Regions from separate parts of the Patulibacter brassicae genome, predicted to be linked through region 3. Evidence: riboswitches for the same ligand, from Rfam matches in the RefSeq annotation. Region 3 holds a riboswitch; each other region holds the start of a gene.
The links. Region 3 has a riboswitch for cyclic di-AMP ahead of SK069_RS07375 (transglycosylase family protein). Riboswitches for the same ligand answer to the same signal wherever they lie in the genome.

Region 1 (3,263 bases), on a different contig from region 3:
CGGTACTGCTGGTCGCCGAAGATCCGGACGATCACGCGTCCGCCTCCTTCTTGGCGGGCTCGGTCGACGCGGTGCCCGCGTCGCCGCTGCCGGCCCCGAGCTCCGCGGCCGGGGTGCTCCCCGCGCCGAGCTCGGCCTTCATCGCGGCGAGCTCCGAGTCGACCTGCGAGGAGCTCGAGAGCTCGGCGAGCTGCCGGTCGATGTCGTCCTGGCCGGAGCCCAGCGCGGTCATGTCCTCGAACGTCCCGGCGGCCTCGAGCTCGGCGACCGCGTCCGCGCGCGCCTTCATGTTCTCCGTCTTGTCGACGGCGCGCTGCATCGCCATGCCGACCTCGGCCATCGACTCGCCGACGCCCGTCGCGGCCTCCGAGATCCGGACCTGCGCCTCCGCGGCGCTGTACTGCGCCTTGATGGTCTCCTTCTTCGTCCGGAACTGCTCGACCTTCGTGCGCAGCTTCTGCTCGCTGGCGATCAGCGCCTGCTGCTGGTTCTCCAGCTCGCTGACCTGCTGGTCGAGGCTCTGCATCTCCTGCTGGATGGTGCTCTTGCGCTCCAGCGCGGTGCGGGCGAGCTCCTCGTTGCCGGCGGCGAGCGCCTGACGCGCCTGCGTGTCGAGCTTGACGATCGCCTGCTGGTGCTTCTCCGTCTGCAGCTGGAGGCGCTTCTTCGCGGTGACGACGTCCGCGATGCCCTTCTTGACGTTCTGGAGGTTCTCCAGCTGCTTCTGGTAGCTGTAGTCGAGCGTCTCGCCCGGATCCTCGGCCTTGTCCAGGACACGGGACAGCTTGGCCTTGATCACGGTGGACATGCGGCCGCCGAGGCCCATATCGATGCTCCCTTGTTCCGCGTGAGTGGGACGGTGCGGATCCCGGGTCCGGTCGCGCGCGACGGCCATGGATCTCGTCGATCCACCCTAGCGCGCCCGCGCCAGCCGATCGTCACGTGCCCGTGACGCGCGGACGGGTCGCGGACCCGAGCGGCACCGCGGTCGGGGCCGGAACGAGCACGAGCCCCGGACGGGGCTCGCGAGGGACGCGCGGGTGTCGGGCCGGACTAGAGGTCCGCGGGATGGACCGCGACGAACTTCTTGGAGTCCTTGCGGTTGTTCGGGCGCCACTGGGGGCCCTTCGCGCCGCCGCGGTCGTACGCCGCGGAGGTGTCCAGCCGCAGCCCGGCGATGATCGCGTACGCGTGGCCCGAGTTGCCGTAGACGGTGATCCACTGGCCGGGGCCCTCGAAGGCGCCCGCCCACTTGTCGTCGAACTCGTACGACGAGAGCGGCGTCTGCATGAGGCCGGCGCCGATCAGCGCGTAGCTCACGGTCCCGGAGCAGTCGTAGCCCGAGTCCTCGATCTTCGCGTGGCCGCCGCCCCACTTGTACGGCTTGCCGACGATCTTGTTCGCGGCGATGACGGCCTGCTGGACGGCCGCGGGGGCCTTCAGCGGGACCCGCGCGAAGTACGCCGTGCGGCCGTCGACCGTCTTGCCCTTGTACCGCTTGGCCTTCACGCCGTTCGTCGTGCGCATCCCGGCCGGGACCGCGACGGCGCCGGGGGCGGCGGGCTGGGCGACGGGCGCCGTGGTGGTCCCGGTCGTGCCGAGGCCGCCGCTCCGGGGGGCCGAGGCCGCGGACGCTGAGCCGGCACCGAGCAGCGCGAACGCAGCGGTCAGGGCCAGGGCTCGGGTGTAGGGGCGCAACGATCTGCTCTCTTTCGTCGGCCTACGGGGTTAGCTGACGGGCTAGCGCAGAAAGAGCCAGCGCTTCCATCGCAGAGCGACGGATAAGCCCCAAGAACTGTGGTTCCCCCGCTCACCGGACTCATCCGGTGATTCGGCTTGCGGCACTGTAACAGGAGCCTCGCAATCTCGCACCCGTGTCCGCAGGCGATCCTGCAGGGCCTGGACGCTCGTCGGGCATCCCCCGTGCGCGGGCGCGTGCGCGGGCTGCGCGCGGGAAGCGACGAGCACCCGGCGTCGCGCCCCGGTCCGCAGCGGGGAGCGGGCGGCGAGCGGCGGGCCCCGAGGCGGTAGGTTCCCGCCGATGGCTCCGCTCCCGCGCCTCCGTCCGTCGCTCGCGCTCGGCCTCGTCGCCGTGGTGCTCGCCGGCTGCGGACAGGACGACTCGTCCCGCTCGCCGTTCGCGCCGGAGCCGAAGGACGACCGCTCCGCGACCGCGACCGACCTGGGGTTCCCCGTCGTCGCCACGCGCAACACGACCCGGACCGCGACGGACGACGGGCCCGCGGCGGCGGCCGCCGTGGCCCGCGCCGTGTACTCCGGCGGAGCGGCCGAGACCCAGGCGCGCGCCGTCGCGCTCGTGAATCAGCGCGACTGGCGGGTGGCGCTCGCCGCCAGCGCGCTGAACGCGGACCCCGTCGGCGCGCCGACCCTCTTCTCGGACGGGGACGACCTGCCCGACGCCACCCGCGACGCGCTGCGGCAGCTGCGCCCGGCCGGCAGCCCCGGCATCGACAACGCGCAGGTCATCCGGGTCGGCGGCGCGCCGCGGCCGGAGGGGCTGCGCGCGACCGCGATCGAGGGCAGCGACCCCGCCGGCGTCGCCCTCGGGATCGACCGCTTCCTCGCCGCCGCGAAGCGGCGCGCCAGCGACGCCGTCCTCGTCGTCAGCAGCGAGCAGCCGGCCTTCGCCCTGCCGGCGGCGGCGTACGCGGCGAAGTCCGGCACGCCGATCGCGTTCGTCGGACGCGACGCGGTCCCGGCGGACACCGTCCGGCAGCTGCGCGACCACCAGGACCCCACGATCTACGTCCTGGGCCCCTCGAAGGTCATCTCGCCCGCGGTGACGAAGCAGCTGCGCCGCTACGGCACGGTGCGCCGCGTCGGCGGCCAGGACCCGGTGAGCAACGCGATCGCCTTCGCCCGGTACGACGACAACGGGTTCGGCTGGAACATCGTCAACGCGGGTCACGGGTTCCTCGTCGCCCGCAGCGACGCCACGCTGCCGGCGCTCTCCCTGGCGCCGCTGGCGGGCACGGGCCTCCACGGCCCGCTGCTGCTCCTGGACCGTGCCGACCGGCTCGCCGAGCCCGTCCGCAGCTACCTGCTCGACGTCCAGCCGGGGATCGCGGGCGACCCCGTCAACAGCTACTACAACCGCGCGTGGCTCTCCGGCAGCACCGACGCGATCTCGCCCGCCGTCCAGTCGCAGATCGACGCGCTGATGGAGGTCACGTCGGTCGACGTCGACGGCGCGCGCCTGCGTCGCGAGGAGCCGGCCGGCACCGCCACGACCGGCACGACGG
Region 2 (3,263 bases), 440 kb from region 3:
GGGGCGTCGACCGTCGCCGTCGCGTCGACGGTCGCCGTCGACGCGTCGTCCGCCTCGGCGGTGCCGTCGACCGGTGCCTCGCCCGCGGGAGCGGCCGCGTCGGCCGTCGCGGCGCCGGCCTCGGTCGGCGTCGCCGCCGGGTCCGCGGTCGCCTCGGCCACGGCGTCCGCAGCCGCGACCGCCGCCGCGGCCTGCGCCGGGTCGACGCCGGCCTGCGCCGCCAGCAGCGCCTGCTGCTGGGCCGCGTCGACCGTCGCCGGATCCGCGGCGGAGCGCTCGAGCTGGACGCCGCCGGTGGTGGCCAGCGACGCCTTCTGCAGCGACGCCGACGACGCCGTGGCGGAGGCCTGCGTCGCCGTCGCCGCGGCGCCGCCCTCGGCCGTCGCGGTCCGGGCGCTCGCCTTCGCCGTGCCGGCGGTGCGGTAGTACGGAGCCGGGTCGACGGCGGTCCCGTTCTTGCGGACCTCGAAGTGCAGGTGGGGACCGGTCGTGCGGCCCGTCATGCCGACGTAGCCGACGACGTCGCCCGCCTGGACCTTCGAGCCCTTCGCGACCGCGTTCTTCGACATGTGGGCGTAGCAGGACTCCAGGCCCGCGCCGTGGTCGACGCAGACCATGTTCCCGTAGCCGTCCTGGGACCCGGAGAACGACACCGTGCCGGCCATGTACGACTTGATCGGGGTCCCGATGGCCGCCGCGATGTCCATGCCGGCGTGCTGCCGTCCGCCGCGCGGCCCGAAGTTCGACGAGACCGTCCCGTTGACCGGCTTCACGGTGCTCGACCCGCTCGCGGTCCCGCCCTCGTCGGCGGTGCTCGGCGTGGTCGCCGTGCCGGAGTCGTCGTTCGTCGTCGGCGGCGCGGCCGGGCTGCCCTCCGCGCCACCCACCGCCGCGCTCGCGCCGGCGGAGCCCGAGCCCGAGCCGCTCGACGCCGAGCCGCCCTTGCCCTTCGCGCTCGAGGACGCCGGTGCGGCGTCCGCGCGCTCGGCCGTGCGGACGGGACCGCCGTCGCCGGTGGCCTTCGCGTGCCCGCCGGTCTGGCGCTGCAGGACGACGCTCTGCCCGCCGTCGGCGGTGCGGACCGCCGAGACGACCTTCAGGGCCGTCGCCGGCGCGGCGCTGCTGCGGACGGACGCGCGCTGCGTGCTGAGCAGCGCCGTCCAGGTCTGCGGCCCGACGACGCCGTCCGCGTTGAGCTGGCGCTGCTGCTGGAAGCGCTTCACGGCCGACTCGGTCGTCGCGCCGAAGTGGCCGTCGGCCTGCAGGCCGAGCCGCTGCTGCACGTCGCGGACCTCGTCGCCGGTGGAGCCGACGAGCAGGACCGGGCGGCTGCGCCCGTCGTCGCTCACGGCGGAGGTCAGGCTGCCGATCGTCGTGCGGCCGGCGTCGTCGGTCGCCGAGGTCGTGTCGCCCGACGTCGACGAGGCCGTGGCCGCACCGACCGCCGGGCCGGCCGTCGAGCCGACCATCGCGAGGCTCATCGCCAGCGCGGCCTTGCGGCGACGGCGCTCGCGCACGCGCTGCAGCGGGACGGTGACCCGCCGGTCGCGGGCCCAGGACAGCGAGCGCTGCCAGACGCTCGGGTCCGCGAGGTCACGACGGCCGGGCGCATCCGGCGCGCCGACCGCGTCGAGCGCGGCGGCGAGCTCGTCGGTGGTGAGGTCCAGCGCGGCCGAGCCGGCCGTCGGCTCGGCGACGTCGGTCGCGGTCGCCAGCGCCTCGGCGAGCGCGGGATCGCGCTCGGGCCGCCAGCCGGCGCGCCGGCGGCGCGGGCCCGTCGTCTCCCCCGCGTGCGCACGTGGGGTGCTCGCGGCCTGTCGGTCGCGGCGCTGGCGGGATCGCTCCCGTGAGGTGCGCCAGTGGTCCGCCCGCGCGAGATCGCGCTGCTGCTGCCCGGTCATGCCGAACGTGTCCTCCTGCGTCGGGCCTACGAGGTGAGCTGACGGGCTCGCGCTTCAGGAGTCGCGCTACGCCTTGCGGCGATTCGCCCCGTGCGGCCCCGGAAGGCCGCGAGTGGTTCCCCCGCCCGCGCGTCGAACGCGCGGCTCGGCCGGTTCTCGGTCCGCGGAGGACCGTAGCGCAGCTGCAAGCGGCCTTGCGGCACTTGAGCGAATCTTCACCGCGGCCTAAGGCGACCAGCGCCGGCGCGCCAGGTCCTCGCCGGCTCAGCGACCCCCGTGCAGCCGGATCGCGCGCTGCAGGACGGCGAAGGCCGGCTTCGGCACGAGGTCGTCGCGCAGGACGCCGTACTGGTGCTGGAAGTCGGTGCTGCTGGAGTCCGCGTCCCGCAGGTCGAACCAGCGGAAGTCCGAGACCCCGTAGCGCGTGCGCGCCTGGACCGCCGCGTCCGTGACCGCCTTCATGACCTTCGCCTGCACCGCCTCGCTGCGACCGGGGCCGGTCGGGTAGCCGGCCTCCGACAGGTGGACCGCCACCCGGCGCCCGAGGCCCGCGCGCACCATGTCGCGCCGCAGCTTGCGCAGGGCCCCATGAACGGTCGTGCGCACCGCCCGCGGGCTCGGCGGGCGCTTGACCTGGGTCGGCCACGTGCCCGGGTAGATGTCGAGCCCGACGTAGTCGACGTTGCGGGCGAACCCGCTCCCGCCCGTCCGGGCGAGCTGCGGCCAGAAGTCCGGCGTCCGCGCGTCCCGGGCGACGTTGAAGCCGATCGCCAGGCCGCGGCGACCGAGCGCCGCGCGCTCCTCCGCCGCGGCGTTCACGCCGCGCACGAGGGCGTCGCGCACCCCGGGGAAGTCGCCGTCCGCGGCGTCCGGCGCACCCGGCACGTTCGCCTCGTTCGTGATCTGCACGCCGACGAGCCCGCTGCGGCCGCCGAACTCGCGCACGACCGCGCGGACGAACCGCTCGTACCCGGGCAGGTCGACCGCGGGGTCGCGGGCCGTCGGCTGGTACCGCAGGACGATCTCCGCCTGGCTGCCGGTGGCCGCGGCGTCGGCGAGCACCCGCTCGAGGTGGATGCGGGCGCCCTCGATCGAGCCGGCGTCGTGGTAGGCCGCGTACTCGTGCAGGACGAACGATCGCCGCCCGGCACGCAGGCGGCGGATCATCGCCAGCCGCTGCCCCTCGTCGACCTCCGGCGCGCGAGCGACCCCGTCGACGGCGCCCGCGTCGCCACCCGGGTAGATCCCGAAGCGGATGGTCGCGGCCCGGTGGGGACCGGCCTCAGCCACGGGGCTCGTCCGCGTCGCCACGACGATGGTCGCCGCGACGGCGACGAGCAGCACGAGGAGCTTCCACCGGCT
Region 3 (3,263 bases):
CGAGCGTCGTGAACTCGACGTCGCGCTCGGCGTTGAGCCCGTAGGCGGCGCGCCACTGGTCGTAGCTGGAGGGCGCGGTGGTCGTCGGCTCGGGCGGCATGGGCATGGCGTCCTGGGGCGTGGGGCTGGTGGGGCGGGCCCGCGGGGGCGGAGTCCTGCGAGGAACAACGATAGTCGGACTTCCTCCTATCTTCCCCGATGGTAGCCGAGCCGACGGCGATCGTCCAGCGTCCCAACGCGCCCGACCGCGCTTCGGCGGGGTGCGCCGTCGCGCGATCAGGCGCTGCCGGCCGCCGGCTCGGCGTCGGCGGCGTAGTCGCCCTCCGCGCGCCGGACGGTCCGCAGCAGCGTGGAGAGGAGCTCCTGCTCCTGCGCCTCCAGCGCGCCGAGTCCGAAGTCGTCGGCGTTCAGCCGCTCCGTGGCGCGCGCGGCCCGGGCCCGGCCCTCGTCCGTGATCTCCGCGAGCGTCGCCCGCCGGTCGTGCTCGTGGGGCACCCGGCGCACGAGGCCGTCCTGCTCGAGCTTGTCGACGATGTTCGTCACGCTCGTGCGGTGGACCTGGAGCCGCTGCCCGATCTTGCCCAGCGGGAGCGACCCCGTCCGGGTGAAGGAGAGGAGCATCAGCGCCTCGTAGCGCGGGAAGGTCAGGCCCTCGTCGCGCAGCAGCTCGTTCAGGCGCGCGAGCAGGATCTGCTGGACCCGCATGACGGACGTGACGGCGGCCATCGGCCGGGCGGGCTCCGGTCCCCAGCGGTCGGTCCAGTGGCGGCGCGCCTCGGCGATCGGGTCGATGCGCAGGGGGTCCGCCACGCCCGGAAGGCTCGCACACGCGGCCGTCGGGGGACCGCGACGCCCGGCGGAGCGACCCCGGGGGCCGCCCCGTCGGCTCCGCGGCCCGGACGGGCACGCGGAGCGCCGGGCCGTCGCCGTTGGGACTAGCGCTTGCCGCAGACCGGCCAGGGCTGCGTGCCCCGAGCCGCGAGCAGTCGCGCGGCGATCCGGTCCTGCTCGGCCTCGGGCGCCGCCGCCGGGTCGCCGCTGCCGCCGTGGGCGCGCCACGTCTGGCGGTCGAACTGGTACTTCCCGCGGTACTGGCCGCTGGCGGAGACCGCGGTCGGGTCGCCCCCGGACTCGCAGGCCGCGATCCGCTCGAGCGTCGCGTTCGAGCTGCCCGAGGCGGAGGCGCCGGCGCCCTTGCTGCGGGTGGTGCTGCGGGCCGCGGCGGAGAGCCCGAGCGCCTCGAGGGTCACCGGGCCGACGATGCCGTCGACCTGGAGGCCCTTCTGGCGCTGGAAGCGGCGGACCGCCGAGCGCGTCTTGGGGCCCGCCACGCCGTCGGCGGTGACGCCGAGCGCCTTCTGGATCTGCTTGACGCTCGCGCCCGCCACGGAGATCGTCGCGGTCGCCTTCCCGCTCCCGCCGCCGGTGGCCTGCTGCGCGCCGGCGACCCCGCCGACGCCGAGCACGGCCACGGCGAGCGTCGTCGCGACGGTTCGGCGCCGTCGGCTCCAGGTCCGTCGGCGCAGGGCGATCGCCCGGCGGGCGCGAGATGCGCGCTGGCTGCGCGCCCACGGAAGCGTGGACGCGAGGTCTCGGTCGTGCGTCACGAATGTCCCTTCGTCTCGACGCCTACGGGGTTAGCTGTCGGGCTCGCGCGCAAGACGTGCGCTACACCGGCGATGCCGGCGATTCGCCCCTGGCCACCGTTGGGTGACCCGTGGGTCCCCCGCTCCCGGTCGTCGCACGACCGGGACTCGGCTGGGTTATGACGCGCGGAACTGTAGCGGACCGCTCGGGCGACGGCCCGAACCCGGACGGGTCAGCCGCGACGACGGCCGACGCCGCCCGCGGGCCGGCCCGCGCTGGCGGCGCGCCCGAGGCCGCCGAGCGCGGCGATCGCCGCGAGCGCCGCGGCGCTCTTCAGGTGGGTCGCGATCCGCTCCAGGCGGATCACCTCCCACCCCTCCTGCCGCGCGACCCGCGCGAGCTCCCGGTCCGGGTTCACCGCCACCGGCCGCCCGACCGCGCGGAGCATCGGCAGGTCGGACTCGCTGTCGGAGTAGGCCCACGACGCGCCGAGGTCGAGCCCGTCGCGCTCGGCGAGCTGCCGGATCGCCTCCGCCTTGCCCTCGCGGTAGGTCATCGGGCCCGCGAGCTTGCCCGTGTAGCGCCCGTCGACCTGCTCGAGCGGCGCGCCGACCGCACCGTCGAAGAAGAGGATGTCGGCGATCATCGACGCGGTCTCCTGCGTCGAGGCGGTGACGATGTAGATCGGGCGGCCCTCGTCCTGGTGCTCCCACGCGATGGCGAGCATCTCGGGGTAGAGCCGCGGCAGGACGCCGGCGAGCACCCGTGGCGAGAGGCGCTCGAAGTCGCGCACGCGCTGGCCGGCGAGGAACGAGCCGACCCGCTCCCAGACCTTGCGGGTCGAGTCGTCCGTCGATCCGCGGAGGCGGAACTTCACGTTCTCCCAGCCGTCGGCGGCCAGGCGCCGGCGCGAGATGAGCCCGTGAGCGGCCGCGGCGCGGGCCCAGTAGAAGCCCGACGAGCCCGCCACGAGCGTCTTGTCGAGGTCGAAGAAGGCCGCTGCGCGAAGGCCCGGCCGGGGCTCGGGCGCGGTCTCGTCCGGGGCGTCGGCGGTCACCGGGCGAGGGTAGCGAGCGTCCCTCAGCGTTCCGTGAACGGCGTGCGCGAGCCGTGTCGGCCGGGGTCCGGGGCGCGGACCCGGCCGACACGCGCGCAGCGCCGGGGTCAGCCGACCTTGATGACGACCGCGTCGCCCTGACCGGTGCCCGAGCACGCGGTGGCGACGGCGATGCCGCCGCCGCGGCGGCGCAGCTCGAGCAGGGCCGAGCCGATGATGCGGGCGCCCGACGCGCCGAGCGGGTGACCGAGGGCGATCGCGCCGCCGTTGACGTTCACGCGGTCCTCGTCGATGCCGAGGTCCTTGATCGTGTTCAGGGCGACCGAGGCGAACGCCTCGTTGATCTCCCACACGTCGACGTCGGACGGCGTGAGCCCGGCCTTCTCGAGCGCCTTCGCCGACGCCTTGCCGGGCGTCGTGAGGAGGTTCGGGAACTCGCCGGCGGCCTGGCCGAAGGCGACGACCTCGCCGAGGACCTCCTTGCCGTTGGCGGCGGCCCACTCGTCGGAGGCGACGACGAGCGCGCCGGCGCCGTCGTTGACGCCCGGCGAGTTGCCGGCCGTGTGCGTCCCGCCCTTGACGAGGCCGGGGAGCTTCGCGAGCGCCTCGAGGGAGCTGC

Region 1: linked by a shared signal. The riboswitch ahead of SK069_RS15620 (C40 family peptidase) and the one ahead of SK069_RS07375 (transglycosylase family protein) in region 3 are both predicted to bind cyclic di-AMP.
Region 2: linked by a shared signal. The riboswitch ahead of SK069_RS05275 (peptidoglycan DD-metalloendopeptidase family protein) and the one ahead of SK069_RS07375 (transglycosylase family protein) in region 3 are both predicted to bind cyclic di-AMP.

What each region holds. Positions count from the first base shown of each region.
Region 1 covers NZ_JAXAVX010000010.1:39,292-42,554, forward strand. The annotation lists gene pspAA (PspA-associated protein PspAA) at 1-35, opposite strand, end outside; gene SK069_RS15615 (PspA/IM30 family protein) at 32-826, opposite strand; gene SK069_RS15620 (C40 family peptidase) at 1,054-1,698, opposite strand; cyclic di-AMP (ydaO/yuaA leader) riboswitch at 1,703-1,847, opposite strand; gene SK069_RS15625 (cell wall-binding repeat-containing protein) at 2,042-3,263, shown strand, end outside.
Region 2 covers NZ_JAXAVX010000002.1:58,300-61,562, reverse strand. The annotation lists gene SK069_RS05275 (peptidoglycan DD-metalloendopeptidase family protein) at 1-1,901, opposite strand, end outside; cyclic di-AMP (ydaO/yuaA leader) riboswitch at 1,909-2,062, opposite strand; gene SK069_RS05270 (glycoside hydrolase 5 family protein) at 2,166-3,263, opposite strand, start outside.
Region 3 covers NZ_JAXAVX010000002.1:496,941-500,203, reverse strand. The annotation lists gene SK069_RS07385 (acyl-CoA mutase large subunit family protein) at 1-106, opposite strand, end outside; gene SK069_RS07380 (MarR family winged helix-turn-helix transcriptional regulator) at 277-810, opposite strand; gene SK069_RS07375 (transglycosylase family protein) at 936-1,607, opposite strand; cyclic di-AMP (ydaO/yuaA leader) riboswitch at 1,610-1,770, opposite strand; gene SK069_RS07370 (HAD family hydrolase) at 1,820-2,644, opposite strand; gene SK069_RS07365 (thiolase family protein) at 2,752-3,263, opposite strand, start outside.